DNA from 3 places in the Streptomyces sp. NPDC046215 genome. Region 3 is predicted to be linked to each of the others. Evidence: riboswitches for the same ligand, from Rfam matches in the RefSeq annotation. Region 3 holds a riboswitch; each other region holds the start of a gene.
What was found. Region 3 has a riboswitch for cobalamin ahead of ABZ951_RS03085 (ABC transporter substrate-binding protein). Riboswitches for the same ligand answer to the same signal wherever they lie in the genome.
Positions count from the first base shown of each region.

Region 1: another riboswitch for cobalamin. It lies ahead of ABZ951_RS25930 (ribonucleoside-diphosphate reductase subunit alpha); the one in region 3 lies ahead of ABZ951_RS03085 (ABC transporter substrate-binding protein).
Region 2: another riboswitch for cobalamin. It lies ahead of ABZ951_RS16800 (prenyltransferase/squalene oxidase repeat-containing protein); the one in region 3 lies ahead of ABZ951_RS03085 (ABC transporter substrate-binding protein).

Region 1 is NZ_JBEYZW010000074.1:959-10,856, reverse strand. It holds gene ABZ951_RS25975 (FAD-dependent monooxygenase) at 1-827, shown strand, start outside; gene ABZ951_RS25970 (DUF6415 family natural product biosynthesis protein) at 1,199-1,519, shown strand; gene ABZ951_RS25965 (GNAT family N-acetyltransferase) at 1,533-1,901, opposite strand; gene ABZ951_RS25960 (helix-turn-helix transcriptional regulator) at 1,954-3,216, opposite strand; gene ABZ951_RS25955 (hypothetical protein) at 3,375-3,530, shown strand; gene ABZ951_RS25950 (DUF6255 family natural product biosynthesis protein) at 3,527-3,706, shown strand; gene ABZ951_RS25945 (hypothetical protein) at 3,821-4,735, shown strand; gene ABZ951_RS25940 (DUF3311 domain-containing protein) at 4,893-5,150, shown strand; gene mctP (monocarboxylate uptake permease MctP) at 5,147-6,772, shown strand; cobalamin riboswitch at 6,974-7,132, shown strand; gene ABZ951_RS25930 (ribonucleoside-diphosphate reductase subunit alpha) at 7,287-9,668, shown strand; gene ABZ951_RS25925 (ribonucleotide-diphosphate reductase subunit beta) at 9,668-9,898, shown strand, end outside.
Region 2 is NZ_JBEYZW010000033.1:49,786-59,683, forward strand. It holds gene ABZ951_RS16775 (steroid 3-ketoacyl-CoA thiolase) at 1-648, shown strand, start outside; gene ABZ951_RS16780 (ECF transporter S component) at 632-1,603, opposite strand; gene ABZ951_RS16785 (ATP-binding cassette domain-containing protein) at 1,600-3,315, opposite strand; partial or broken gene ABZ951_RS16790 (CbiQ family ECF transporter T component) at 3,969-5,087, opposite strand; gene ABZ951_RS16795 (SCO2322 family protein) at 5,084-5,758, opposite strand; gene ABZ951_RS16800 (prenyltransferase/squalene oxidase repeat-containing protein) at 5,755-7,092, opposite strand; cobalamin riboswitch at 7,199-7,351, opposite strand; gene ABZ951_RS16805 (aldehyde dehydrogenase) at 8,065-9,525, shown strand; gene ABZ951_RS16810 (ferredoxin) at 9,525-9,779, shown strand; gene lanKC (class III lanthionine synthetase LanKC) at 9,890-9,898, shown strand, end outside.
Region 3 is NZ_JBEYZW010000004.1:120,616-130,513, reverse strand. It holds gene ABZ951_RS03100 (ATP-grasp domain-containing protein) at 1-1,177, shown strand, start outside; gene ABZ951_RS03095 (MFS transporter) at 1,170-2,435, shown strand; gene ABZ951_RS03090 (class I SAM-dependent methyltransferase) at 2,407-3,156, shown strand; cobalamin riboswitch at 3,209-3,393, shown strand; gene ABZ951_RS03085 (ABC transporter substrate-binding protein) at 3,423-4,451, shown strand; gene ABZ951_RS03080 (iron ABC transporter permease) at 4,463-5,557, shown strand; gene ABZ951_RS03075 (ABC transporter ATP-binding protein) at 5,554-6,372, shown strand; gene ABZ951_RS03070 (ferric reductase-like transmembrane domain-containing protein) at 6,357-7,340, opposite strand; gene ABZ951_RS03065 (heavy metal translocating P-type ATPase) at 7,581-9,863, opposite strand.

The DNA of each region.
Region 1 (9,898 bases), on a different contig from region 3:
ACGGCCCGCCGGCCGACCGGGACGCCCCGGTCACCGCCGAGGACCTCCAGGCGCGGCTGCGCCGTGTATCCGGCGTGGACGTCACGATCACCGGGGTGCGGACCGCGACCCGTTTCACCGACCACGCCCGCCAGGTCACCGAGTACCGCAAGGGCCGGGTGCTGCTGGCGGGCGACGCGGCGCACGTGCACTCCGCGTTCGGGAGCCAGGGGCTGAGCCTGGGCATCGGGGACGCGATGAACCTCGGCTGGAAGCTCGCCGCGGTGATCGGCGGCCGGGCGCCGGAAGGGCTGCTGGACACGTACACCTCCGAGCGGCACCCGGTCGGCGCGCAGATCCTGGACTGGACCCGGTCCCACGTCGCGGCCATGCGCCCGGATCCGCAGTCCCGGGCCCTGCGCGAGATCGTCAGCGACCTGGCGGGGACGGTCACGGGCACCACGTACCTGACCGCGCGGCTCAACAGTGCCGGGGTGCGGTACGCGTTGCCGGGCGCACACCCGCTGACCGGCCGCAGCGCCCCGGACCTCGAACTCACCGACGGCGGCCGCCTCGCGGACCACCTCCACGGAGGCCGGGCGCTCCTGCTCGACCTCGCCGACGACCCGGAACTCCGGGCCCTCGCCGCGGGGTACGCCGGCCGCGTGGACATCCTGACGGCCGGCTGCCCGTCCCGCCCGGAGCTGGCAGCGGTCCTCGTCCGTCCGGACGGCTTCACGGCCTGGGCGGCCGACGCGGGGGCGCAGGAGCGGACGCCGACGGCCGGGCTGGCGGAGGCGCTGGAGCAGTGGTTCGGAGCGCCGGAGGGTGCGGTGACGCGGGGCTGATCCACCGGGCTGATTCGCCGCTCCGGCCGCCGCCCGCGCCGCGCGCGCCACGGACCGCCCACCGTGACCCGCCGCCGGTGTGACGGCTTCCGGCCCCCTGCGAGCCGGTGACCAGCGCGCACGTCACCGCCGGGACGGCCCCGGCGGTGACGGCGCGCCGCTTACGTCACGGTGGACCCGGACACGCTCCGAACCGACGACGCGGGCCGGGTGCCGGCGCCTATCTGGCGGGTAAAGGCGGTACGCCGGTAGGCGTGGCCTCGGTGTCAAAACGTCCGGCCGGCCTTCAGTAGACAGCCCGTTGTCTGTCCTGGGCAGGCCCCTCGGCTTGCCCTTGACTTGCCACCATGACGGAGAGAAACCCTGTGACGGTGGCGCCCCTGGACTTGGGCGCCATCCGTGCCACCGTTCGCCGCGCCCTGGAGCGGCGGGCGGCCCGCCCGCCACGGCCGGAAATCGAAGAGATCAATCAGGCGCTCTGCCACCACCTGAGACTGATGCTCGCCCACGCGCAGATCCGTGCGGATCGGCTCCACCGGGGGTCGGTGCAGTGGGATCACTGGCAGGCGCTCATCGACCGGGTACGCGCCGATCTGGACCGCACCGGCGACGAAGGAATGGCCTCGGATGCCGCCCATATGGAGACCCTCGGCAGGGGGGCGCGCTTCTTGGCCGATTGCCTGGACGAGTGACGGGCGGCGGTGATCAGGGCTTCGGCAGCGGGCGCAGCATGGTGGAGTAGATGGGCGCGTCCGGGAACGGCTGCTGGTCGCCTACGTACTCGTAACCCCAACGCTCGTACAGGGCCTTGACCTTGGGATGTGTGGGCTCCACCAGAAGTGTGACGCGGTCCTCCGAGCGCCCGGCCAACAATTCCTCGTGGATTCGCCGCGCGCTACCGGTGCCGCGCCAGGGCTTCCGGACCATGAGCTCGAACAGCGCCAGGGTGCGTCGGCCGTTCTCGGCAATGTCCGGCGCGGGGAGAGGCGTGAGCATTCCCGCCCACCAGCGGCTGCCCGCCGGGAGCGGGGAGGCGTAGGCGTAGCCGATCGCCTGGCCGTCTACGTAGCCCAGTGCCTCCCGTCCGGGCGCGCGGCGGCGCTACGAGCCTCCCCGCGCCTGGTGCTCAGATGGCGCGAATGTGCTCGTTCCAGTCACGTGTGAACTGAGCGTCAGGTGCGCGCACGTTGAGCTTTTTGTTGAAGGTACCAAGAAGGTGTCGAACCGTACTGTTAGCCCCTGAACCACGTGGAGGAGAGACTCTGAGCGCCGTCCCGCAGGCTTGCCCCAAGTCACCCTGCTCCAGCTGCGCCAGCGCCAATTGGACGGTATAGAGGGCGCGGTTTCGATGCTGCTCGGGGCGTAGGGTCGATAGGCACCTATGGATGTGGCTCTCGGCTTGAGCGAAGCGGCCCAGGCGCAGGAAAGTGATGCCGGTCAATCCGTTCAGCTCGGCGTGGGTGAAGAAGTCCATCGAGGACGGGCGATGCGCGTTGAGGTCAGCGCGGGAGTAAGCGGTCGCCGCCCGGTCCAGGGAACGCAATGCCCGCGATTGCATTCCGCTATGGGGGAGGTAGAGCGCCAGCCTGGCGTGGCTCAGAGAGGCGTACAGAGGATCGCTGCGGTGCGCGGAAGTTCTCATCGCGGCCTCAGAAGCGGACACGGCGTCCTGCCAGCGCCCGCGTTGACCTGCCAGCGCGGTGGCATAGCGCCAGATCTCGTGCTGGATCTGCCCGTCCCCCGACAACCCCGCCAACGTCACCGCCGACTCCATATGCCGCTGGGCCCGGTCCAGCTGGCGTGAGTCCACCGCCGCCCACATCGCCGTCGCGGTGAACGCCGCCGCCAACCCGTAAAGCCGCCCCCGTACCCGCTGCGTCGCGCTGCCGTTCTGCTGAAGGCTCATCGCCTGTCGGCTCAAGGCCAGCGCTCGGCCTTCGAGGGCCGGGCCGCCGCCCTCCTGGTCGTCCAGGAGCCAGAGCGCTGTCAGCGCCCCGCGCAGGCGCTGGACGTCCGCCGTACCGACGGTCGGCCTGGCACTGCCTGTCAGCGCGGTCACGGAGAGGGCGGTTCCGGCGATGAAAGCGCGGCGTTGCACTGGCTCCTCCTGCACGGGAGACGCGGGGGTTGATTCACCCTGCGCCCTACCCGCCCTGGGCGTAAACCCCAGCTCCTCGGCGGTGCACCCGAACAGCGCCTCCATAACGACGCGCTGCCGCGCCTGCGGCCAGCGCGTTTCCCCGCTCAGATAGCGGCGGACCGTTCGATCGGAGGCGTTTCCGCGCCGTCCGGTGAGCTTCTCCACGCCGTCGTTGATCTCTTCGGCCAGTTCGGCCTGGGACAGGCCACGCTTCCGCATCCGGGCCGCCAACCGACTGTTCCCTGGCATGGACTCACCGTAGGCGCACTCGCCGGATGCGTCACAGCTCGCGGGTAAAGCAGAAGGAAATTCGTCCGGCGGCAGGGGAGTTGATCAGCCCTTCTTCGTCCTCCCGTCTCGCATACGGCTCTCGGTTATCTGGTCACACAGAACCGAAGGAGGAACCCGTGGCCACCGTCGAACTTCTTCCGACCGGCAGGCGCTGCGCCGCTTGCGTGGGCATCAAAACGCGACGCTTGCTCGCCCTGCGGCAAGGGGATCTGCGCGCCGCATCCGCGCTGCGGATCGCCATGGGCCGTCACCAGCGGGCGGTCCACGCATGACGCCCTCGCGGACGCGGCCGCGTCCCGCCTGCAAGCACCACCACGAGGCGTGGGCGCCGCGCAACGGGATCGCCAGCTGCCGAACCTGCGGCGTCCGCCGCTTCGTCGACTACCGGGCGCTCGCCTTCGCCGTCGCGCTCCCCGAACGCCCTCTGCACCCAACTCGCTTTAAGTGACCCGGGAGTTACCCTCCGGTGCGCTACGGTGGGCCACAACTGAACGACCCCCGAAGCCGGGCACAAACCGGCGACGGGGGTCTACACCCACCAGGAGTTAGGGCCTCCCAGAGAATGCTCACCCATGTTATCGCCCCCGCGCGCTTCTTCTCCCAAGTCCGGAACGAGATCATCCGGCATCCCCGCCTCTCCGCCGACGCCGTCCGGCTCCTGCTCTGGCATCTCTCGCTCCCCGCAGGCGCCGCCGAGCAGCCGCTGTCCACCACGGCCCGGCAGGCGAACATCAAGAAGTCGGCCCTCACCCGCGTGAAGCGGGAGCTCACCCAGGAGGGCTACTTCCACCAGTGGCGGGCCCAGGGGGCCGACGGCCTCTGGGCTACGTCCCAGCTCATCTCCAACGTGCCCCTCACCGCCGAGCAGGCCCTCGCCGCCCGCGACGGCCGGCCCGCCGAACCGGCGCAACCGGCGCAACCGGCTGACGACAAACCGGCCCCCGGTGAACCGGCACGCCGGGCCGTCGGTCATTCCCCTGAAAAGAACATGAGGGAGAACACCTCCCACCCTCCCCACCCGCTGGCCGACCGTGGCGCCCAGGCCCTTGCGGCCGCGAGCCGCAGCGAGCGGCGGCTCAGACTCTCGGGCAGGGACATCACGAGGCTCGCCCCGCTGGCAGGCGAATGGCTGCTGCGGGGCGCCACCCTGGGGGATCTCCGGGAGGCGCTCACGGCCGGGCTCCCCGAGCGGGTCCACTCCCCCGCCGGGATCACCCGCGACCGGCTGCTCCGCAAGATGCCCGAGCCGTCCGCCGCCAGGCCCGCTCCGGCCCCGCGACCGGCCGCCCTGCAACTGTGCACCGGCGGTTGCGAGCGGATGATCCGGCCGGTCGGGGACGAGACCCGGTGCCGTGACTGCCGCCTGGAGGCGGCCGCCACCGGCCCCTGCGACGGGGCAGTGGCCGCGACCCTGCGCGGCATGGCGGCGATCCGCGCGTCCCTGCGAACGCCCACCGGACCGTGCCCGTCCGGCTGATCGGCGGGGCGGATCGCCGTCGGGCCGCCAACTGGGCAGCGCTTACCGGCCAGATGACATTGCCATACCGATATGCGGACAGGGGGTGACTCCCAGCGGGAGCTCGCCTAGATTTCCTGCGCATCACGCAGTGATCACCAAGGGGGGAGTCACCACCATGACAGAACCACCAGGAGGCGACCGCAGAGCGGTTGTCACCGTGCCGCTGATCCTGGCCGGGATATGCCTGGCCGTACCCTTCGTCGCCATGCTGTGGGTGGACTCCTACGCCCGGCTGACGCCCGAGTTCATCGGTATCCCGTTCTTCTACTGGTACCAGATGCTGTGGGTCCTGCTGTCGACCGGCCTCACCGTCGTCGCCTATCTGATCGTCCGGCGGCACGAGCGGACCCGCAAGGCGGGTGAGCGGCGATGAAGGACGGCGTGAACGGCGTGGCACTCGCCGTCTTCATTTTCTTCTTCCTGGTCGTCACGGTGATGGGCTTCGTCGCTTCCAAGTGGCGGCGCGCGGAGAACGCGGACAGCCTCGACGAGTGGGGGCTCGGCGGCCGCTCGTTCGGCACCTGGGTCACCTGGTTCCTGCTCGGCGGCGACCTCTATACGGCTTACACCTTCGTGGCCGTCCCGGCGGCGATCTACGCGGGCGGTGCGGCGGGCTTCTTCGCGGTGCCGTACACGATCCTGTGCTACCCGCTGGTCTTCACCTTCCTCCCCCGGCTGTGGTCGGTCTCGCACAAGCACGGCTACGTGACGTCGTCGGACTTCGTCCGCGGGCGCTTCGGGTCCAAGGGGCTGTCGCTGGCGCTGGCGCTGACCGGCATCCTCGCGACGATGCCGTACATCGCGCTCCAGCTCGTCGGCATCCAGGCCGTGCTGGACGTCCTCGGGGTCGGCGGTGGCTCGAACTGGTTCATGAAGGACCTGCCGCTGCTCATCGCCTTCGGCGTGCTGGCGGCCTACACCTATTCGTCGGGGCTGCGGGCGCCCGCGCTGATCGCCTTCGTCAAGGACGCGCTGATCTACATCGTGATCATCGTGGCGATCATCTACATCCCGATCAAGCTGGGCGGCTTCGACAACATCTTCGCCAGCGCGAACGACGCGTTCTCGGTGAAGAACCCCGAGACGGGCAAGCCGCGCGGCTCGCTGGTGAGCGGTCCGGACGCGCAGTGGGCGTACGCGACGCTCGCCCTCGGCTCGGCGATGGCGCTCTTCCTCTACCCCCACTCGGTGACGGCGGTGCTCTCCAGCCGGAGCCGGAACGTCATCCGCCGCAACACCACGATTCTGCCCCTGTACTCGCTGATGCTGGGTCTGCTGGCGATGCTCGGCTTCATGGCGCTCGCCGCGGGGGTCAAGGTCAAGAACGGGCAGCTGGCCATCCCGCAGCTGTTCGAGGACATGTTCCCGGACTGGTTCACGGGCGTGGCCTTCGCGGCGATCGGGATCGGCGCGCTGGTGCCGGCGGCGATCATGTCGATCGCGGCCGCGAACCTCTTCACGCGGAACATCTACAAGGACTTCCTCAAGCCCGACGCCTCCCCCGCGCACGAGGCCAAGGTCTCCAAGCTGGCCTCGCTGCTGGTAAAGGTGGGCGCGCTGGTCTTCGTCCTCACCATGGACAAGACGGTGGCGATCAATTTCCAGCTGCTGGGCGGGATCTGGATCCTGCAGACCGTCCCGGCGCTGGTGGGCGGGCTCTTCACCCGCTGGTTCCACCGGTGGGCGCTGCTGGGCGGCTGGGCGGCCGGAATGGCCTACGGCACCTGGCGGGCCTATGACACGCCGAGCGCCACTCAGGACCATTTCGGTAATACCAACCTGATTCCGCTTATTGGGGAGAAGGGGTATATCGGGCTGACCGCGTTCGCGCTCAATGTGATCGTCGTCATCGCGGCGACCTTCGTCCTGAAGGCCCTCAAGGCGCCCGACGGCGTGGACCAGACCAAGGCCGCGGACTACACCGCGGACATCGGCGATCCGGGTGTGGCGCAGGAGCTGCCCCCGGCGACGGCCGGCGCGCCGGGCGGTCATTAGACCGCCGTCAGGCAAGCCCCCGAACCGACCCCGGCGGGCCCTGGAAGAGCCCTGGACGGGCTCCGGAGGGCGCGCCGACCCCGCCGGTCACCCAGGGCCGCCGCACCCCCTCGAAGGGGGCGCGGCGGCCCTCTGCCATGCCCCCGATCCGCGCGCTCTGTTAGCACATTCCACCCCACACCCTTACCGTGCGACACAAGATGTGGTGGTGCGTGCGACGGTCAGCACTAGATGTATGCTCGTCCTCGCTGTCGTCGCAGGGGAATCCGGTGGAAATCCGGAACTGTCCCGCAACGGTGTATGTATGCCGTTATTTCGCATGCAGGAGTCCGAGTACCTGCCGGCAGCACGCCCACCGCCGAATCCCCTTTTCGGCACCGGGCGTTTTGTATTCGTCCGGGCCCCGCGGGTTGGGCCGATGGACGCTGCGAGCATGCCCTGATGCACGAGGCTGCCCGTACGCGCCCGTCGCGCGCCTCCCGCCCGGCCCCTTGCCGAGCGAGGGAGAGCCTCAGTGACCATCGCGCCCGCCGATCCGGTCTCAGCGTCCGTGGAAGCGACCGGCGGCCCCGGGACCGCGCTGCTGCGCACCCTGACCGACCTCACCGCCGATCTGCCCGCCACCGACCCGGGCAAGGTCGCCGCCGCCGCGCTGCGGGGCCGCCACCCGGGCTCGGACGAGGCCGAGTTGCGGTCCCTGGCCACCGAGGCCGCCGCCGGCCTGATCTCGGAGGAGCCCCAGTACTCCCGGCTCGCCGCGCGACTGCTCACCCGCGCCATCGCCGACGAGGCCGCCGGACAGGGCGCGACGTCCTTCTCCGCCTCCGTCGCGGTCGGCCACGCCGAGGGCCTGATCGCCGACGAGACGGCCGCGTTCGTCGCGACCCACGCCGCGCGCCTGGACTCCCTCGTCGAGAAGGCCCTGGCCGACGGCGCCGACGACCGCTTCGGCTACTTCGGCCTGCGCACGCTGCACAGCCGCTACCTGCTGCGCCACCCCATCACCCGCCAGGTCGTCGAGACCCCGCAGCACTTCCTGCTGCGCGTGGCCTGCGGCCTCGCCGAGGACCACTCGACTCGGGCCCTGGACGACGTGGCCGAGCTCTACCGGCTCACCAGCACGCTCTCCTACCTGCCGTCCTCCCCCACGCTCTTCAACTCCGGCACCCGCCACCCGCAGATGTCGTCCTGCTACCTGCTGGACTCGCCGCTGGACGAGCTGGACTCGATCTACGACCGCTACCACCAGGTGGCGCGCCTGTCGAAGCACGCCGGCGGCATCGGCCTCTCCTACAGCCGCATCCGCTCGCGCGGCTCGCTGATCCGCGGCACCAACGGCCACTCCAACGGCATCGTGCCGTTCCTGCGCACGCTGGACGCCTCCGTCGCCGCCGTCAACCAGGGCGGCCGGCGCAAGGGCGCGGCCTGTGTCTACCTGGAGACCTGGCACGCGGACATCGAGGAGTTCCTGGAGCTCCGCGACAACACCGGTGAGGAGGCCCGCCGCACGCACAACCTCAACACCGCGCACTGGATCCCGGACGAGTTCATGCGCCGCGTCGAGGCCGACGCCGACTGGTCGCTGTTCTCCCCGGCCGACACGCCCGAGCTGGTCGACCTGTGGGGCGACGAGTTCGACGCCGCGTACCGCAAGGCCGAGGCCGACGGCAAGGCGATCAAGACGATCCCCGCGCGTGTGCTGTACTCCCGGATGATGCGCACCCTCGCGCAGACCGGCAACGGCTGGATGACGTTCAAGGACGCCTCCAACCGCACCGCGAACCAGACCGCCGAGCCCGGCAAGGTCGTCCACTCCTCGAACCTCTGCACGGAGATCCTTGAGGTCACCGACGACGGCGAGACGGCCGTCTGCAACCTCGGTTCGGTGAACCTGGCGCAGCACCTCGGCTCCGACGGCGAGATGGACTGGGAGAAGCTGGACCGCACGGTCCGCACTGCCGTGACCTTCCTCGACCGCGTCGTGGACATCAACTTCTACCCGACCGAGCAGGCCGGGAACTCCAACAGCCGCTGGCGCCCGGTGGGCCTGGGCCTCATGGGTCTCCAGGACGTCTTCTTCCGGCTGCGCCTGCCCTTCGACTCGGCCGAGGCGAAGGAGCTGTCCACCCGGATCTCCGAGCGCATCATGCTCGCGGCGTACGAGGCGTCCGCCGATCTGGCCGAGCGGCACGGCCCGCACCCGGCGTGGTCCGCGACCCGCACCGCGCGCGGCGTGCTGCACCCGGACCACTACCCGAACGCCGAGCAGCGCTGGGCCGACCGCTGGGACGCGCTGCGCGCCCGCATCGCGAAGACGGGCATGCGCAACTCGCTGCTGCTCGCCATCGCGCCGACGGCCACCATCGCCTCCATCGCGGGTGTGTACGAATGCATCGAGCCGCAGGTCTCCAACCTCTTCAAGCGCGAGACGCTCTCCGGTGAGTTCCTCCAGGTCAACACCTACCTGGTGGAGGACCTGAAGAAGCTCGGCGTGTGGGACCGCACCACGCGGGACGCCATGACGGACGCCAACGGCTCGATCCAGGACATGAACTGGATCCCCAAGGAGGTGCGCGACCTCTACCGCACCGCCTGGGAGATCCCGCAGCGCGCCCTGATCGACATGGCCGCGGCCCGTACGCCGTACCTGGACCAGAGCCAGTCGCTGAACCTCTTCATGGCCTCGCCCACCATCGGCAAGCTCAGCTCGATGTACGCGTACGCCTGGAAGCAGGGCATCAAGACGACGTACTACCTGCGCTCGCGCCCGGCCACCCGGATCGCCCGCTCGGCCGGCGCCGCCGCCACCATCCCCGTGCAGCAGGCCCCCGTCCCCGACGCGGACGCCGTCGCCTGCTCCCTTGAGAACCCCGAGTCCTGCGAGGCATGCCAGTAATGTCGTCCGAACAGAAGAACCTGCTCGACCCCGGGTTCGAGCTGACGCTGCGCCCGATGCGGTACCCGGACTTCTACGACCGCTACCGCGACGCGATCAAGAACACCTGGACCGTCGAGGAGGTCGACCTCCACTCGGACGTCGCCGACCTCGCCAAGCTGTCCCCGGGCGAGCAGCACATGATCGGCCGCCTGGTCGCGTTCTTCGCGACCGGTGACTCGATCGTGGCG
Region 2 (9,898 bases), on a different contig from region 3:
GAGCGGGCGGCCCGGGCCTGGGCCGAGGAACGCTTCAAGCGGGAGATCTTCGCCGTCCAGGTGCCCACCACCGAGGAGGAGCAGTTCGCCGGGCAGGGCATGTGGCGGCTCGTCGACCGCGACGAAGGGCTGCGGGACACCAGCATGGAGGCGCTCGCCGGGCTCAAGCCCGTGATGCCCACCGCCGTCCACACCGCCGGCAACTCCTCCCAGATATCCGACGGCGCCAGCGCCCTGATGTGGGCCTCCAAGCGGATGGCCCGCGCCCTCAAGCTGCGCCCCCGGGCCCGGATCGCCGCCCAGGCGCTCGTCGGCGCCGACCCGCACTTCCACCTCGACGGGCCGATCGACGCGACGCGGGCCGTGCTCGGCAAGGCCGGGATGTCGCTCAAGGACATCGACGTGGTGGAGATCAACGAGGCGTTCGCCTCCGTGGTGCTCTCCTGGGCCCGGGTCTTCGAGCAGGATCTGGAGAAGGTCAACGTCAACGGCGGCGCGATAGCGCTCGGCCACCCCGTGGGCGCCACCGGCGCCCGGCTGATCACCACGGCCCTGCACGAGCTGGAGCGGACGGACAAGGAGTTCGCGCTGATCACGATGTGCGCGGGCGGCGGGCTGGCGACGGGAACGATCATCCAGCGGCTGTAGGGCGTCCCTCCCGCGCGTCCTGTGCCTCCTCGAACTCCACCGGCGCGTCGAAGGCCGCCCGGCGGGTGGCCCGGCGCAGGGCCCCCAGGACCGTGGGCCCCAGCGCCAGCGTGGCCACGACGGTGAGGACCGCCCGGGGCAGGTCCCAGCCGAGCGACGTCGCCAGACAATAGGCGACGAAGCGGGCGAGGTTCTCCGGCAGCGGGTCACCGGGGACGAAGGACACCCCGGTGGCCAGCGCGCCGATGTAGGGCCAGCCCTGGAGGTTCATCACCGTGCCGTACAGGAGGGAGGCCACCGCCCCGTAGCCGGCCAGGAGCAGCAGCTCGCGGCGGCCCCGGAGGCGGTCCGGGCCCGGCAGCAGGCCCGCACCCATCGCGACCCAGCCCATCGACAGCATCTGGAACGGCATCCACGGCCCGACCCCGCCCGTCAGCAGCGCCGACGCGAACATCGACACCGAGCCGAGGACGAACCCGAAGCCCGGCCCGAGGACCCGGCCCGAGAGGACCATCAGGAAGAACATCGGCTCGATGCCGGCCGTCCCCGCCCCCAGCGGCCGCAGGGCCGCGCCCGCCGCCGCCAGCACGCCGAGCATCGCGACGGCCTTGGCGTCCAGGCCGGTGTCGGCGATCGTCGCGACGACGACCGCGAGGAGCAGCGGCAGCAGCGCCGCGAACAGCCAGGGCGCGTCCTTGGAGTGCGCGAGCCCGGACGCGGAGTCGGCGAGCAGGGGCCAGCCGAAGGCGGCTACGCCTATGGCGGAGACCAGGGTGAGCGCGGCCACCGACCGCGGCCCGAGGCGGACGGCCCGCGCCTGGCGGTCGGGGACGGGTTCGCGGGGCGTGCGGGGGCCCGGTTGTGCGGGGTCGTGGACGGAGGGTCGCTGTGCCGGGTCCGGGCCGGTGCCCTCTGCGCGGGGTGTGCCGGGGTCCGGCGGGGGGTGTCGCGTCATGCCGTCGCCTCCGGTGCTTCCAGCGTCGCCCTGACCTGCGGGACCGTCAGCCACGGCAGCGGGGCGAGGACCTTGGCGACCTGAGGGGCGAAGGCCGGGGAGGCGACCACCACCTCGGCGGTCGGGCCGTCCGCGACGATCTCCCCGTCGGCGATGACGACGACCCGGTGTGCCAGCTCCGCCGCCAGCTCCACGTCGTGCGTGGCCAGGACGATCGCGTGGCCCCCGGCGGCCAGTCCCCGAAGGATCTCGACCAGGCGGGCCTTGGCCGCGTAGTCCAGGCCGCGCGTCGGCTCGTCCAGGAGGATCAGCGGCGGACGGGCCGTCAGCACGAGGGCCAGGGCGAGCGCCAGGCGCTGGCCCTCGGACAGGTCGCGGGGGTGCGTCGTGTCGCGGACGTCCGGGAGCAGGCCGGAGACCAGCGCCCGGCAGGTGCCCGGCGCGGCGGAGGCGTCCTTGTCGGCCTGCGCGCACTCCTGCGCGACCGTGTCCGCGTACAGCAGGTCGCGCGGGTCCTGCGGCACCAGGCCCACGTGGCGCAGGAGCTCCGCCGGGGCGGTGGACCGCGGCGGCACCCCGCCGACGCGCGCCGAGCCGGCGGCCGGCGCGTGCATGCCGACGAGCGTCCGCAGCAGCGTGGACTTGCCCGCGCCGTTGCGGCCCATCAGCGCGACCGTCTCCCCGGCCCGCACCGTCAGCTCCGCCTCGCGCAGCGCGACGACGCGGCCGTGCCGGACGGTGAGCCCCCGCACCTCGGCGGCCGGCGGGGCGCCCGCCGGGGACCCGGCCCCGCCCGCGCGCACCGCCCTGCGCAGCAGCCCGCCCGCGCGGGGCCGGGGTTCGGGCGCCGGGGCCGCCGTCCCGGTCCGGGCGGGGGCGGGCAGGGCCGCCAGCCGCTCCCGCAGCGGGGCCGCCTTGCGGCGCGCGTCCCGCACGGACAGCGGCAGCGGCGACCACCCGGCGAGGCGGCCGAGCGCGACCACCGGCGGGTGGACGGGCGACACGGCCATGATCTCGGCGGGGTCGCCGACGACCGGGGCGGCCCCCGGGGCGGGCAGCAGGATCACCTGGTCCGCGTACTGCACGACCCGCTCCAGCCGGTGTTCGGCCATCAGCACCGTGGTCCCCAGGTCGTGGACCAGCCGCTGGAGCACGGCCAGCACCTCCTCGGCCGCGCCCGGGTCGAGCGCGGACGTCGGCTCGTCCAGGACCAGTACCCGGGGGTGGGTCGTCAGCACCGAACCGATGGCGACGCGCTGCTGCTGCCCGCCGGAGAGGGTGGCGATGGGCCGCTCCCGCAGTTCGGCGAGGCCCAGCAGGTCGAGGGTCTCCTCGACCCGGCGCCGCATCACGTCCGGGGCCAGGCCCAGGGACTCCATGCCGTAGGCCAGCTCGTCCTCGACGGTGTCGGTGACGAAATGGGCGAGCGGGTCCTGCCCGACGGTCCCGACGACGTCGGAGAGTTCACGCGGCTTGTGGGTGCGGGTGTCGCGCCCGGCGACGGTGACCCGGCCGTGCAGGGTGCCGCCGGTGAAGTGCGGCACGAGGCCGCTGACGGTGCCCAGGAGAGTCGACTTGCCGACACCGGACGGGCCCACCAGCAGGCAGAGCTCGCCCTCGGGCACGGTGAGGTCGACCCCGCCGAGTGCGCGCACGGCGCCGCCGCCGTCGGTGTCCTGGTAGGTGACCGACACCTGCTCGAACCGGATCACTGCGGGGCCTCCTTACGGCCGGGCTCGCGGCCCGGGGGAGAGGTGGGGTGCGGGGCGGTTCCGCCGGGGGCCCTGCGGGCCGGCGCGTCCGTGGGGGCAGGGGCTGCCTCCGGGCCGGTGCCGGGGCCGGTGCAGGGCGTGCGGTCGCGGCCGTCCGGGGCAGGGGTGTCGCCCGGCCGGGCGGGGGCTGCCTCCGGGGCGGCGCCGGACGAGCGACCCGTGGAGGCATGCGCGCCGCCTTCCGGTCCCGGGCCGGGGCCGGGGGCCGTGGACGGGGTGCGGCCCGTTCCCGTACTGCGGCGGGGTTCCGTTGCCGGGGCCGGCGCCCCACCGGGCGCCGGCGGGGCGGGGCTGGTGGGGGCGGTGGGTGTGCTCCGTCGGTCACCGGGGGCGAGGGCGGGGCCCGTTCCTGTGCTGTGGCGGGGTTCCGCTGTGGGGGTCGGCTGCTCGTCGGGTGCCGGCGGGGCGGGGCTCGTGAAGGCCGTGGGCGCCCCTTGGTCACCCGGGGTGCGGGTGGGTCCTGTCCCCGTGCCGTGGTGCGACACGGCTGTCGGGGTCGGGCTGGTGGAGGCCGTGGGAGCGCTCCCTCGGTCGTCCGGGGTGAGGGCGGGGCCCGTTCGGCGGGGCGTCGTCGGGGCCGGCCGCCCGCCGGGCCGCGGTGGGGCCGGGGACGCGAAGGCCGGGACCAGGCCCAGCAGGAGGGACGCCGCCGGCCACAGCGGCAGGTCCGGTGCCGTCAGCGGGACCGCCGGGGGGTGCAGGGCCGCCGGCGCGTAGGAGTTCGCCCAGATCATCAGGGCCGCCACCGCCACGCCCGAGGCCGAGACGAGCCAGGCCCGGGCGTCCCAGCGGTCCGGGCGGTAGCGGGTGCGGACCGAGCGGCGGCCGCCCAGCCACAGGCCCGCGAGCGCGGCGGCGAGCCCGCCGGCCAGGACCGTCAGGCCGTAGCCCGCGCCCTCGTCGGCCAGCAGGCCGTACGTTCCCGCGCAGACGCCCAGCAGCCCGCCGAGCGTCAGCGCCGTCGTGGTGTGCCGCACGGCGGGCGGCACCTGCGCGGTCCGGCCGTACCCGCGCGCGTCCATGGCCGCCGCCAGCGCCACGGACCGCTCCAGCGCCCCCTCCAGGACCGGCAGCCCCACCTGGAGCAGGGCCTTCAGGCCCCGGTCGGAGCGGCCGCGCAGCCGCCGCGCGGCGCGCAGCCGCTGGACGTCCGCGACGAGGTTCGGCGCGAACGTCATCGCGACGACGATCGCCACGCCCGCCTCGTACAGGGCGCCCGGCAGGGACTTCAGCAGCCGGGCCGGGTTGGCGAGGGCGTTCGCCGCGCCGACGCAGATCAGCAGCGCGGCCAGCTTCAGCCCGTCGTACAGGGCGAAGAGCAGCCCCTCGGCCGTCACCCGGCCGCCCAGGCGCACCCCCTTCGCCCAGTCGGGCAGCGGCACCTCCGGCAGGGTGACCAGGGTGTGGGTGCCCGGGATCGGCGACCCGAGCACGACCGCGAAGACGAGCCTGATGGTGATCACGGCCAGTCCGAGCTTGAGGAACGCCCCGTAGGAGCGCGCCCACGGCGCGTCCGTGCGCCGGGCCGCCACGACGTATCCGGCCACGCCGACCAGCAGCCCCAGCAGCAGCGGGTTGGTGGTGCGCGACGCGGCGGTGGCCAGCCCCAGCGCCCACACCCACCAGGCGCCCGCGTGCAGCGCGGACGCCCGCGCGGTGACGGGCGCGGTGCTCGGGCCGCCGGGGCGCGGCGGCGGGTTCCTGTCGCTCATCCGCGGCGGCGGCGCGCCTGCCACGCGGCGGCGGCACCGAGGGCGACCACGGCGGCGACACCGCCGATCAGACCGGCCGAGGGCACGCCGTCACCGCCGTCGTCCTTCCGTTCGTCCTTGCCGCCGTCCCCGGCGGAGGCGGTCTGCCCGCTCTTCTTCCCGGCGACCTGCTCGCCGCAGCCCGACTTCGGGTAGCCGGCGATGGCGCACAGCAGCGCGGCGGAGTCGTACCGCAGGGGCTTCGCGACGGCCGCGAGCGCCTCCGCTGCGCTCGCGTCGCCGCCGACCCGCGCGCATGCCGTGCGGGGCGCGGGCGGGGTCTCACCCTCGGGGGCGTCGGCGGCCGTGCCGAAGTCCAGGACGACCGCGATCCGCTTGCGGCCGTCCTCGGCGGGGGTGCCGGCGCACACCGCGCCGAAGTCCGCCGCGGCGCGCGGCTTCGCGGCGTCCCGGGAGTCCTCGCTGACGGCGAACCGGAAGCCGACGGTGTCCCCGTCGCCGGGCCGCGCCGTGGACGGGCCCTGCGTGGCGTACGCCCAGCCGCTGCCGGTGGCGTCCCAGAACGACCAGTACCGGTACCCGGCCGCCTGCGCGGGGGCCGCGCCCAGCCCGGCGAGGACCCCGGCGAGGAGCAGCGCCCCGAGGGCGCGCGCGCCGCGGCGGACCGTCACAGCTGCTTCTTCTTCCGGCCGCTGATCAGGAAGCCGGCGCCGATGCTGGCGACGAAGAAGACGCCGACGATCCACCAGACGCTGACGCCCTTGTCGTCGTCCTTCTTCTCCTCGTCCTTCTGCTCCGCCGAGGAGGCGGACTCCGGCTTCGGGCCCATCGCGTTCAGCTGGGCGACCAGGTCGGTGCCGGCGAAGTCGCGCGGGTCGGCGCCGGTGGCGTGGGCGGCGAGGATGAGCTTGGCGACGCGGCCGGGGTGGTTCTTCGCCCAGTCGGCGGTGCCGCTCTCCTTGGACCGCAGCCACGTCAGCGGCTTCTCGGCGGCCTCGCGGTGGCCGCCCGCGGCGAGGGCGACGACGGCGTCGGCGGTGTTGCCCTGGTCGGGCTTGGCCGGGGCGCCGGGCATGGACGGCACGAGGTAGCCGCCGTTCTTGGCGAGCGCCTCGGAGAGGTACCCGTCGACGGCCTCGGCCGCCGCGGCGGCGTCCTTCGGCTTCGCCTTGTCGTCGGCAGCGCAGTCCAGCGGCTTCAGGGGCTGGTCCGCGCCCTTCTTCGGCGGCTCGACGAGGAAGCCCTTGCCGCGCGTGGCCAGGCCCGCGGCGGCGCTGGCGAGGTTGTCGGCGCGCAGCCCGCTCTTGTCGTCCTTCAGGAAGGAGAAACCGCCGCGCTCCCCTTCCTTCGCGTCGCAGCCGAGCTGGAACGTCAGCAGCGTGGCCACCGGGTCCTTGCCGCCCTTCGCGGCGACCTTGGCCGGGTCCTGCCCGGTGGCGGCGAACGCGCCGAGGGCGATGGAGGTGGAGTTCGCGTCGCTGGGGCTGCCGGGCTGGTAGCCCCAGCCGCCGTCGTCGTTCTGGTGCGCCTTGAGCCAGTCGAGGCCCTTCGTCACCTGCTCGGACCGGCCGCCGGCCGCCGCGAGGCCCTGGACGGCCGCGGCGGTCTGGTCGGTGAACTCCTTCTGGGTGTCGCACGCCTTGGCGGGGTCGGCCCGGAAGCCGGGGAAACCGCCGTCCGCGCACTGCTGGCCGGTGAGCCAGTCGACGGCCTCCTTGGCGGGGGAGACGCCGACGGCGCTCTGCGCCACGAAGGTCAGGGACTGCCGGAAGACGCCGTCGAACTTGGGGTCCTCGGTGCCGTACAGGCCGGGGGCGGCCGGCGACGGGGAGGCGTCGGCGAACGCGGCGGGCGCCATGGCCGTGCTCAGGACGGCGGCGGTGGCCAGGGCCACGGCGCCGCGGCGCGCGTGGACGGCGAGGGAGGGGGCCATGGGGTCGGTGCCTCTCGGTGGGTCGCTGCGGGGGTCGGCGGGCGGACGGGTACGGACTGTGCCACCGCGCACGGCCGCCCCTCCGCGCGTTCCGCGCGGTGGCACCGGGCCCGGCTCCGTATACCTCGACGGTGCCGTGGGGCCGGGCACCGCCGAGGGGCGGCGCGACCGGCTCCGGAAAGCCTTGCCGCCAGGGCGCGGGTGGTCCGGCTCGTACGGTCCGCACGGGCGCGGCCGTCGTCACGGTTGCGGGTCAGCGCCGGATTCCCACCGGCTTTCCCCGTTCCGAGGCGGGATGAAGTTGTCACGGACACTTTAACCGGCGGCTTATGGGTGGCTCATACCGCCACGATTGCGACGGTATGAGGGGGGGCTTCGGCCTCCGGCGGGGCCGCTCTGTCCGGCGGGGGCCTCACGGGACGGGGCCGCCTCGGCCGCGCGGTCCGGCGGCGGGTGCCCGGCCGGGGGCACCCGCCCCCGCCCCGCGTCACCCGGCCCCGGCGGCCAGGGCGCGGGCCCGTGCGCCCGTCGGCCGCGGTCAACTGCCCGTTCGGCCCGGGTGGCCCGGGCCCTGTCGCGCCCGGCGAGTGGTGCCGGGCCGGGCGGGCGATGGGGCGTCACGGGCGCTGCCCCGACACGACCGTGCGCGTCGGCCGGCGGCGGGTGCCTGTCGTGACCGGTGAGGGTGATCGTCGCGGTCGAAGCGCGGGCGTCTGCCGGCCGCGGTCGGGTGCCCGTTCCGGCCGGGCCCGGCGCGTGCGAGGCGGGCGGCCGTGGGCCGGTGCTGCGGGTCGTGGGACGTCCGCCCCGGCGCCGTCGAGACGCGCCGGGCCGGCGGTGGCCGCTCCCGCCCCATGGCGTCCGGGCCGGTGGCCAAGGGCCCGGGCGTCGGCCGGCCGCGGCCGCCCGGCCCACTCCCGCACGGCCGTGCGCTCCGCGCCCCCGCCCGCCGCCCCCCATTGCCCCCGGCCACGGGAACTGGTACCAGTTCTGATGCAGCGTCAGATGTGGCGCACCCGCGGCGGAGCCGGAAGGCGGCGAGTCATGGCTGAACTCATCGAGTACGGGCAGCTCTTCATCGGCGGCGCGTTCACCGAGCCCGCCGGGCGGGACACCATCGACGTCGTCTCCCCGCACACCGAGGCCGTCATCGGGCGCGTCCCGCACGCCTGCCGCGAGGACGTCGACCGGGCCGTCGCCGCCGCCCGCACCTCCTTCGACTCCGGCGTCTGGGCCGAGCGGCCCCTCGCCGAGCGGATCGAGGTCGTCACTCGGATCAAGGACGGTATCGCCGCCCGCCACGAGGAGATCGCCGAGGTCATCTCCGCCCAGAACGGCTCCCCCTACTCCTGGAGCGTCCTCGCCCAGGCGCTCGGCGCGATGATGGTCTGGGACAGTGCCGTCGCCGTCGCGCGCGGCATCCCCTTCGAGGAGCGGCGGGCCGGGGTCCTCGGACCGCTGCTCGTGCGGCGCGAGCCCGTCGGCGTGGTGGCGGCCGTCGCGCCGTGGAACGTGCCGCAGTTCGTCGCGGCCGCCAAGCTCGCCCCCGCCCTGCTGGCCGGCTGCTCGGTGGTGCTCAAGCCCGCGCCGGAGACGCCGCTGGACGCTTACCTGCTCGCCGAGATCGCCGCGGAGGCCGGGCTGCCGGCGGGGGTGCTCTCGATCCTGCCCGCCGGCCGGGAGGTCAGCGAGTACCTCGTCGGCCACCCCGGCGTCGACAAGGTCTCCTTCACCGGCTCCGTCGCCGCGGGCCGGCGCGTCATGGAGGTCGCCGCCCGCCACCTCACCCGCGTCACCCTGGAGCTGGGCGGCAAGTCCGCGGCGATCGTCCTGCCGGACGCCGACCTCGACGCGGCCGTCGCCGGCATCGTGCCCAGCGCCTGGATGAACAACGGGCAGGCATGCGTCGCCCAGACCCGCATCCTCGCCCCGCGTGCCCACTACGGCGAGCTGGCCGAGCGGTTCGCCGCGGCCGCCGCCGCCCTCGTCGTCGGCGACCCCCTCGACCCCGCCACCCAGGTCGGCCCGCTCGTCGCCGAGCGCCAGCGGCGCCGGTCGCTGGAGTACATCGCGCTCGGGCAGCGCGAGGGGGCGAAGGTGCTGGCCGGCGGCGGTAGGCCGGCCGGGCGGGAGACGGGGTGGTACGTGGAGCCCACCCTCTTCGGCGAGGTCACCAACACCATGCGCATCGCCCGCGAGGAGATCTTCGGCCCCGTCATCTGCCTGCTGCCCTACGACGACGAGGAGGAAGCCGTCCGCATCGCCGACGACTCCGACTACGGGCTCTCCGGCAGCGTCTGGACGGCCGACGTCGAGCACGGCATCGACATCGCGCGCCGGGTGCGCACCGGCACGTACAGCGTGAACACCTTCAGCCTCGACATGCTCGGCCCCTTCGGCGGCTACAAGAACTCCGGCCTCGGCCGGGAGTTCGGGCCCGAGGGCTTCGCCGAGTACCAGGAACACAAGATGATCCACCTGCCCGCCGGGCACGGGGAGCGCTGATGGGCGAGCGCTGGCGGGTGGAGGTCGACCGGGGCGTGTGCGTCGGCTCCGGACTCTGCGCGGGCACCGCTCCCGGGGCGTTCCGGCTCGACACCGCCCGGCAGTCCCACCCGACCGACCCGGAGGCCGAGGCGTCCGGGGCCGTGCTCGCCGCCGCGGAGAGCTGCCCCGTCGAGGCCATCACCGTCCGTGCCCTCGACAGCGGCGCCGCGATCTTCCCACCCGACGAGCCCGACGAGCCCCACCCGCGGTAGCCGACCGGTTGTTACTCGTGCGTTCCTCATAGCGGGTTCATGGCAGTTGTGACTGTCCCCTCCCGGCGGCGGCATGGAACCTTCATGTCGTCACCGGCCGAGGGGGAGCGATGAACAAG
Region 3 (9,898 bases):
CCTGCTCACCAGTGACCCCTCCTTCTACGCCTACGAGTTGGAGCGCCTTCCCGCCGGCGCCGTCGACGTGGTGGAGACCGACACCTTCGACACGGACGGGGTGGCGGAGCTGCTCGGCCGGACCCCGGACCTGCGGGGTCTGATCAGCTCCACCGACACGTGGATGCTGGTGGGCGCGGAACTGGCCGCCCGCTTCGGCCTGCCCGGCCTCGACCCGGCGGTGCTGCGGCTGACGAGGGACAAGGCCGCTGTCCGGGACCGGCTGTTCGAGGCCGGGCTGACACGGGCCCGCGCGGCCGAGGCGGACCCCGGCGGCGCCGAGACGGCTGCCCTGCTGGTCAAGGGGGTGGGCCTGCCGGCGATCCTCAAGGACAGCGCGGGCACGGGCAGCCAGAACGTCTGGCTGGTCCGCGACGAGCGGGAGCTGGACGCGGCCCTGGCCGAGGCCGCCGGGCGGCAGCTGAAGGGCCGGCTGTTCGCCGAGCCGTACTTCTCCGGCCCCGTCTACAGCGCGGAGACCCTCACCTGGGCGGGAAGGACACGCCTGCTGGGCGTCTCCAGCCGCCTGATGTCACCCGAGCCGCACTTCCGGGAGGAAGTCACCGCGTTCCCCGTCGCCTTCCCCGAGCAGCGCAGGGCCGCTCTGGAGCGGTGGCTCGACGGTGTGCTCGCCGCCATCGGCTACACCGACCGGTTCGCCCACGTGGAGTTCGCCCTGACCACGTCCGGCCCGGAAGTGGTGGAGATCAATCCGCGGATCGGGGGCGCGCTCGTCGGCGAGGGCATGTGCCGGGCGCTGGGCGTCAACGTGTACGAGGCGATGGTGGAGGCGGCGGTGGGCCTGCGGCCCGGGCTCATGGACGCGGCGCCGCCCGGCGGCCCGGCCTCGGCGTTCGTCCTCGGCTACCCCCGGCGCCCGGGGATCTTCAGCGGTGTCAGCGGACTCGACCGGCTGCCCGACATGCCCGGATCCCCCACCTGGTACCCGGTCAAGCGGATCGGCGACCCCGTCGAGCACCTGGCCGACAGCCGGGGGTACGCGGGGATCGTCTACGCCGAGGGCGACACGGCCGAGCTCGCCACCCACTGTGCCGTCGCCGCCGCCAACGCCGTCACGGTGCTGACCGAACCCTTTCCGCAGCCGGGAGCCGCGGGCCGCCGGACCTCCGATGACTGACGCCGCCGGCGGCGCGGGGCTGCGGTCCGCGTTCTCCTCCCTGACCGGGCCCCTGCGCTTCCTGCTGCTCAGCTCCTTCCTGATCCCGCTCGGCAGTTTCATGGTCCTGCCGTTCATGTCGGTCTTCCTGCACGAGCGGCTGGGGATGGGGCTCGGGTCGGTCGGGGTGGTGCTGGCCGCGGCGTCGCTCGTGCAGTTCTCGGGCGGTGTCGTCGGCGGGGCGCTCGCCGACCGCGTGGGGCTGCGGCGCACGATGATGTGGGCGCTGGTGGTGCGCACGGCGGGTTTCGCGGCGTTCCTGGCGGCGCTGCGGTGGCCGCCCGTGGCGGTGGGGGCGCTGATCCTGACCTGCTGCGGCGCCGCGCTGTACCTGCCGGCCAACAAGGCGTATCTGGTGCACGGCGTGGCGGAGGCGCGCCGGCCGGCGTTCCTGTCCGCGGGCAACGCGGCACTCAACGCGGGCATGGCCGTGGGCCCGCTCATCGCCGGACCGTTCGTGCTGTCGTCTCCGGGCCCGCTGTTCCTCTGCGTGACGGTGCTGTTCGCCGCGGTCGCCGTGGGCCATGCGCGGCTGCCCGCCACGGGGGCGGCGGGGAAACGATCCGGCGACGTGCGTCCGCCCGGCCAGGGGCTGCTGAGCGGGGTGGCCGTCCTGCCCTTCGCCGCCAACGGGCTGGCCTTCTACCTCTACTTCTACTTCCAGCACTACCTGGCGGTCTACGCCGTGGAGCGGGCCTCCAGCGAGTTCTACAGCCTGGTGCTCCTCACCTGCTTCGTCCTGGTCATCGTCGTCCAGCCGCTCGCTTCGGACGCGATCCGGCGGATGAGCTACCCGGTCGCCCTCGCGGCCGGGTTCGCGGGGCTGGCCGCCGGAACGGCGGTCCTGGCGGCCGGCACGAGGACGGCCCTGCTGGCGGGCGGGGTCCTGATCACGCTGGGCGACATCGTGCTCTTCCTCAAGAACGACCTGGAGGCCCTGCGCCGCAGCCGCCGCTCCGACGCCGTGGTGTTCGGACAGCAGCGGCTCGCCGCGGGACTGGGCGCCTGCGCCAGCGGCGTCTTGGGCGGGCAGCTGTACGGATTCGGCGAACGGGCCGGGGACACCGGCTGGTTCTGGATGCTGGCCGCCGCCCAGTGCGTCCTGCTGCCGCCGCTCCTCCTCGCCCTGCGCGACAGGGCCTGCGCACCTCCTGCCCACCCCGACGACACGGAAGGAACAACGACCCCAGATGACGCGCACGGGCGGATTCCAGGATGACGACTTCTGGACCGAGTTCCACGACTTCCTCTTCTCCGAGCAGCGCTACTCCCAGGCGGTGGAACTGCTCGACACCTCGCCCCTGCTGTCCTTCCGGCCGGGGGCGCGCGTCCTGGACCTGGGCTGCGGGCCCGGGGTGTTCACCGTGCCGCTCGCCCGCCGGGGCTTCGACGTGACGGGCGTGGACCGCAGCCCGGCCATGCTGGAGCGCGCCCGGAAACGGTCCGCCGACGCCGGTGTGACGGCCCGGTACGTGCAGGCCGACATGCGGGAGTACGGACAGCCCGGCGCCTTCGATGTCGTCCTCAACATGTTCACGTCCTTCGGGTACTTCGAGGACCCCGCCGACAACGCCCGCGTGCTGCGGACCATGCACTCCTGTCTGGCACCCGGCGGGACGCTCGTCCTGGACCTCGCCGGGAAGGAACTGCTGGCACGCAAGGTCGTGCCGCCCAAGGTCGTCCAGCGCGGTGACGACCTGCTGGTGCAGACGGACACGGTGCTGGACGACTGGGCGCGGCTGCGCAGCGACTGGGTGCTGGTCCGCGGTGACCGTGTGACGCGCGCGAGCCTGGTGTGGTTCATGTACAGCGCGGTGGAGTTGCGGCAGATGGCCGAAGAGGCCGGTTTCGCGGGCGTGGAGTTCTCCGGGGGTTTCGACGGGCGCCCGTACGACCAGGACGCCGAACGGCTGATCCTCCGGGCGGTCCGTGAGGAGTGAGGCGGATGGGGGCGTGCGGTCGACTTCCGCACGCCCTATGCCGCACGCCTGAGCATTCGTACTATCAGCGGGTCATCACCGCGACGGGAGTCAGGAAGCCGGTGCGATTCCGGCACGGTCCCGCCACTGTGACCGGGGGAGTGCAACCCTTTTCCATGCCACTGCGCGCGGCGCGGGAAGGCCGGGGGGAACGTCGATCCGGGAGTCAGGACACTGGTCTGTCGCGGGCCCGTTCCGAGGAGCGCGGACTCCCCAGGAGGCTCTACGTGTACGACACGCCCCACTCCCCGTTCGCCCGCCGCCGCCGTGCCCTGCGCGCCGCGGCGCTGACCACCGCCCTGTTCACCTCCCTGCTGGCCGGCTGCGGCGCGCGGCAGGGCAGCGGCGACGACGCGAAACCCACCGCCTCGCCCGCGCGCGGCTTCCCGGTCACCATCGACAACTGCGGCATCCGCACGACGTACAAGAAGCCGCCCTCCCGGGTGGTGACCATCCACCAGCACCCGGCCGAGCTCATGCTGGCGCTCGGGCTCAAGGACCGGATGGTCGGCACCGCCTTCCCCGACTCCTCCGTCCTTCCCGAACTCAGAAAGGACTTCGAGGCCGTCCCCCAGCTGGCGAAGAAGGAGCCGTCCTTCGAGAAGGTCCTGCAGGCCGAGCCGGACTTCGTCTACGGCGGCTACGGCAGCGCGTTCGCCGACAACGAGGGCCGTTCCCGCACGGCGTTCACCAAGGCCGGGATCCACACCTACCTCAACCGCGAATACTGCGGGAAGAAGCAGGTGTCCATGCAGGACACCTACGACGAGATCCGCACCATCGGCTCGATCTTCGGCGTGTCCGAGCGGGCCGACAAGCTGGTCACCGACCTCAAGGGGCGGGTGGACCGAACCACCGGGAGGGTGCGGAAAGCCCCTGCCGTCCCTGTGTTCGTGTACGACAGCGGCGACAAGGCCGCGTTCACCGCCGGTGGCAAGAGCCTCGGCACCGAGATCATCAGGCTCGCCGGCGGGCGGAACGTGTTCGCGGACCTCGACGACGTCTTCGCCGACGCCTCCTGGGAGCAAGTCGTCGCCCGCAAGCCCGAGGTCATCGCCATCTACGACTACGCGGGAGCCGGAAGCGTCGAGCAGAAGAAGAAGTTCCTGCTCTCCCGGCCCGCCCTCGCCGACGTGCCCGCCGTGAAGAACAAGCGCTTCGTCGTCCTCCCGCTGACGGCGACCCTTGTCGGGATCCGGCCGCCGTACGCGGTCGAGGAACTGGCCCGCGGGCTGCACCCCGAGACGTTCCGGTGACGGCCCCGGCCGTGGCCGGCACTCCCGTCGGCACCCGGGACAGCCGCCGTGAGAAGCCGCCCCGCCGCCGGCCCTTCGCCGCCACCCTGGCCGTCCTAGGCGCCCTGCTCCTGGTGTCCCTCACGGCGGGCCTGGCGATCGGCTCGGTCCACGTGCCGCCCGGCCAGGTGTGGGGCATCGTGGCCCACGCGCTGGGCGCCGGCCCGTCGGAGCCCGGCTGGTCCCGGGCCCGGGAGACGATCGTGCTCGACGTACGGGCGCCGCGCGTCCTGCTCGGGGCGGTGACGGGCGCGGGGCTCGCGGTGGTGGGCACCGCCATGCAGGCCCTGGTTCGCAATCCGCTGGCGGAGCCGTACCTGCTGGGGGTCTCCTCGGGCGCGTCGCTGGGCGCCGTCACAGTGATCGTCTTCGGGGTGAGCCTGTTCGGTCCGGTGTCGCTGTCGGTCGCCGCGTTCGCGGGGGCCCTGCTGACACTCCTGCTGGTGTACTCGACGGCCCGCGCGGGCGGTCGCATCACCTCGGTGCGCCTGGTGCTGTCGGGCGTGGCGGTCGCCGCCGTGCTGACCGCGGTGATGGATCTGCTGCTGCTGACCGGCGACCGGGGCAACGAGGCGCGAGCGGTCCTCGCCTGGACCCTCGGGGGGCTCGGCGGCGTGCAGTGGGGCACGCTGTGGCTGCCGGGCGCGGCGCTGTCGCTGGGCGTCGTCGTCCTGCTGGTCCAGGCCAGGTCGCTGAACCTGCTGCTGGCGGGCGAGGAGGCCGCCACGACGATGGGGCTGGACGTGGCCCGGTTCCGGGCCCGGATGTTCGTCCTCCTTTCCCTCGTCACCGGCGTGCTGGTGGCGGCCGCCGGGCCGATCGGCTTCGTCGGGCTGATGCTGCCGCACATCGTGCGCCTCTTCGTCGGCGGCGACCACCGCCGGGTGCTGCCGGCCGCCGCCCTGGCCGGGGCGGTGTTCCTGGTCTGGGCGGACATCGCGGCGCGGACCGTCGCCGCCCCGATGGAGGTCCCCGTCGGCGTGCTGACGGCCCTGTGCGGCGGACCGTTCTTCCTGTGGCTGATGCGCCGGGACGCCCGGCGGAGCACCGACCGAGGAGTGGCATGACCGCGACCGAACTGGCCGTCGAGGGCGTCACGCTCACGGCCGGGGCCCGCCACCTGGTGCGCGACGTCTCGCTGACCGCCCGGCCCGGCGAGGTGGTCGGCCTGGTCGGCCCGAACGGCAGTGGCAAGTCCAGCCTGCTGCGCGCCGCCTACCGGGTGCTGCGCCCCGATGCCGGGTGCGTGCGCGTGGACGGTGCCGACGCCTGGTCACTGCCGGTGCGCCGGCTCGCCCGCACCGTGGCCGCCGTCGTGCAGGAAGCGGGGGCCGACTTCGACCTGACGGTGCGGGAAGTCGTCGCGATGGGCCGCAGCCCGCACAAGCGGCTGCTCGACGGCGACACCGCCGAAGACCTCCGGATCATCGGATCGGCCCTGGAGTCGGTGGACGCAGGTGACCTGGCGGAGCGCTCCTTCGACCGGCTCTCCGGGGGCGAGCGCCAGCGCGTGCTCATCGCCCGCGCCCTCGCCCAGCAGCCCTCCCTGCTCGTCCTCGACGAGCCCACCAACCACCTCGACATCCGACACCAGCTGGAGGTGCTCGGCGTCCTGCGCCGGCTGCCCGCCACGGTCCTGATCGCTCTCCACGACCTGAACCTCGCCGCCTACTACTGCGACCGCCTCTACGTCCTGCGCGCGGGCGAGGTGACGGCCCGCGGTACGCCCGGGGAGGTGCTCACCCCGCGGCTGCTGGCCGAGGTGTACGGGGTGGCCGCCGAGGTCGCCGTCCATCCGCGCACGGGCGCGCCGCAGGTGACGTTCCTGCCCGGGGAGAGCGCCCCGCCGGTCATGGCGATGTCGGATCATTCCCCGTCGTGATCGTGCGGGGCCGTCGCGGGCGGCTCGGCCGGGCGCGGACGTCCACCGTCGTGGCCGGACACCACCACCGCGAGGACGGCGACCACGACGGCCGCGACGGCGAGCCTGCCGGCGCCCCGGGTGGTCCAGCCCAGTGCGGATGCCCCCGTCCACCGGCCGGGCGCTTCCAGGCGCTCGGCCCGGCGGGCGGGGCGCACCAGCCGGAGGAGAAGCAGCACGGCGACGGGCACCTGGAGCAGCCACAGCACCGTGCGCGGCCAGCCGTCGTACCAGACGTTGGTGCCGTACAGCAGCGTGTGCCACACGCTCAGCACGTACACGACGATGACGAACCGGTGCAGCCGGCGCCAGGTGTTCGCGCCGATGCGGTGCCGGACGTAGAACAGCAGGCCCAGGGGGAGGGCGAGGTAGAGGGCGCCCTGCCCGATGGGGATGGCCGTCCGGCCGGTTCCCGAGTCGTACCAGCCCGGGACGAAGGTGTCCGCGAACGCCGACCACAGCCGGGCCGCCCACGTCATCGTGGCTTCGTAGCGGACCAGTTCGGCCGCGAACATCAGCGCGTGCGCGAGCATCAGCGCCATTGTCGTCAGGCTCGTGGTGCGGTGCCAGCGTTCCAGCGCGGCCCGGGACACCGCCGGCCGGCCGGGCCGGGGCCCGGACAGCAGCAGCCCGAGGACGACGGTCCCCCACGCCCACAGCAGGCCGGACCAGCCGAACGCCTGGCTGAGCAGGTACATCCAGTAGGTGCGGGGGTCGTCCATGAAGGGCATGACCGCGACCGTCGCGGAGGTGCCGGAGCGCATGCGGAAAGAGAGGAAGAGGAACACGGCCGCCGTGACGGCCACCGCGGCGGCGGCATCGGGCAGGGCCGCTCTGAGATCGGCGCGCAGCGGAACGCGGCCGACGGGTTGCCGGCCGTTCACAGGTGCTGGAGGCGTACGGTCGCGGCCTGTCGTTTCCGGCTGCATTCCTGGCCCTTCGGGCGGTTGTCTGCGACGCGTGATGCGTGTCGTGTCAGTGTGGCGATCGTCGGGGGCTTGGGCGAGACGCTATCCGGCCAGAGGCGTACCGTCCGGCCACTCCGGCGCGACACCGAGGGGAAGGAGTCAAGGGTTGTGCGCCTACCGCGGGACAGCCCTGCGGCCGCATCCGGGTGGTGTCCCGGACGCGGCCGTGGGCCGAGCGCGGTGGCCGCGCCGCGCTGTGCCTTACGAGAAGGTCCGCAGGCGCAGGCTGTTGGTGACGACGAAGACGGAGGAGAAGGCCATGGCCGCTCCGGCGATCATCGGGTTGAGCAGGCCGGCTGCCGCGAGGGGGAGGGCGGCGACGTTGTAGCCGAAGGCCCAGAAGAGGTTGCCCTTGATGGTGCCGAGCGTCTTGCGGGAGAGCCGGATGGCGTCGGCGGCGACGAGCAGGTCGCCGCGTACGAGGGTGAGGTCGCCGGCCTCGATGGCCGCGTCGGTGCCGGTGCCCATCGCGAGACCGAGGTCGGCGGTGGCGAGGGCGGCGGCGTCGTTGACGCCGTCACCGACCATGGCGACCGTGCGGCCTTGTGACTGGAGGCGCTTGACGACGTCGACCTTGTCCTGCGGGAGGACCTCGGCGATCACCTCGTCGATACCGACCTCGCGGGCGACGCTCGCGGCGACGGCCTTGTTGTCGCCGGTCAGCAGGACGGGCGTGAGCCCGAGGCGGCGCAGTTCGGTGACGGCGCGGGTGCTGGTGGGCTTGATCGCGTCGGCGACGGTGAGGACGCCGCGCGCCTCGCCGTCCCAGGCGACGGCCACGGCGGTGCGGCCCTCGGCCTCGGCTGCGGCCTTCGCCGCCGCCAGTTCCGCGGGCAGGGTGATGGCCCACTCGGCGAGCAGTCGCTCGCGGCCGACCAGGACGGCGTGTCCGTCGACGACGCCCTGGACGCCGAGCCCGGCGACGTTCTCGAAGCTCTCCGGCGCGGGCAGCGCGCCGGTCCGGGCGGTGGCTCCGTCGGCGACGGCCCGGGCGATGGGGTGTTCGGAGGCGTGCTCCAGCGCGCCGGCCAGGCGCAGGAGTTCCCGCTCGCTGACGCCGGGGGCGGTGACGATCTCGTGCAGGGCCATCGTGCCGGTGGTGACGGTGCCGGTCTTGTCCAGGACGACGGTGTCGACGCGGCGGGTGGACTCCAGGACTTCGGGGCCCTTGATGAGGATGCCGAGCTGGGCTCCGCGGCCGGTGCCGACCATGAGGGCGGTGGGGGTGGCGAGGCCGAGGGCGCAGGGGCAGGCGATGATCAGTACGGCCACGGCGGCGGTGAAGGCCGCGGTGGCGTCGCCGGTGACCAGCAGCCAGGTGAGCAGGGTGCCGAGGGCGATCAGCAGGACGACGGGGACGAAGATCCCGGAGACCCGGTCGGCGAGGCACTGGACCGCGGCCTTGCCGTTCTGCGCGTCCTCCACCAGTGCGGCCATCCGGGAGAGCCGGGTGTCGGAGCCGACCCGGGTGGCTTCGACGACCAGGCGGCCGGAGGTGTTGACGGTGGCGCCGGTGACGGCGTCGCCCACCGTCACGTCGACGGGCACGGACTCGCCGGTCAGCATCGAGGCGTCCACCGCCGAGCCGCCCTCGACGACCGTGCCGTCCGTGGCGATCTTCTCGCCGGGGCGGACGACGAACCGGTCGCCGACCGCCAGTTCCGCGGTGGGGACGCGGACTTCGCGCCCGTCGCGCAGCACGGCCACGTCCTTCGCGCCCAGTTCGAGCAGTGCGCGCAGCGCGGCGCCCGCCTTGCGCTTGGACTTCGCCTCCAGGTAACGCCCGGCGAGGATGAAGGTGGTCACCCCGGCCGCGGCCTCCAGGTAGATGGAGGAGGAGCCGTCCGCGCGGGAGACGGCGAAGTCGAAGCCGTGCCGCATGCCCGGCATGCCCGCGTGGCCGAAGAACAGGGCCCACAGCGACCAGCCGAGCGCGGCGAGCGTGCCGATCGACACGAGCGTGTCCATGGTGGCGGCGCCGTGCCGGGCGTTGGTCCAGGCGGCCCGGTGGAAGGGGAGCGCGCCCCACACCACGACCGGCGCGGCCAAGGTCAGTGACAGCCACTGCCAGTTGTCGAACTGCAGCGCGGGGACCATCGCCATCAGCACGACCGGCACGGAGAGGACGAGCGAGACCAGCAGCCGCTGCCGCAAGGTGTCGTTCTCGCCGCCGGCCTCTTCGCCGCCCTCTTCGCCGGCGGCGTCGGCCGGCTTGTGCGCCCGGACGGGCTCCGCCGGCTCCTGAGCCGTGTAGCCGGTCTTCTCGACGGTGGCGATGAGGTCGGCTACCGCCACTCCCGCGCCGTAGGCGACCTTCGCCTTCTCGGTGGCGAAGTTGACGGTCGCGGTGACGCCGTCCATGCGGTTGAGCTTCTTCTCGACGCGCGCGGCGCACGAGGCACAGGTCATGCCGCCGATGGAGAGCTCGACTTCGGCGGCGGGCGCGGCGGGCGCCGTGGCCTTCTCGGGGGCGAGGCTGGTCATGGGGGTTCTCCCGGGAGGAGGGCCGGGCCGTGCGG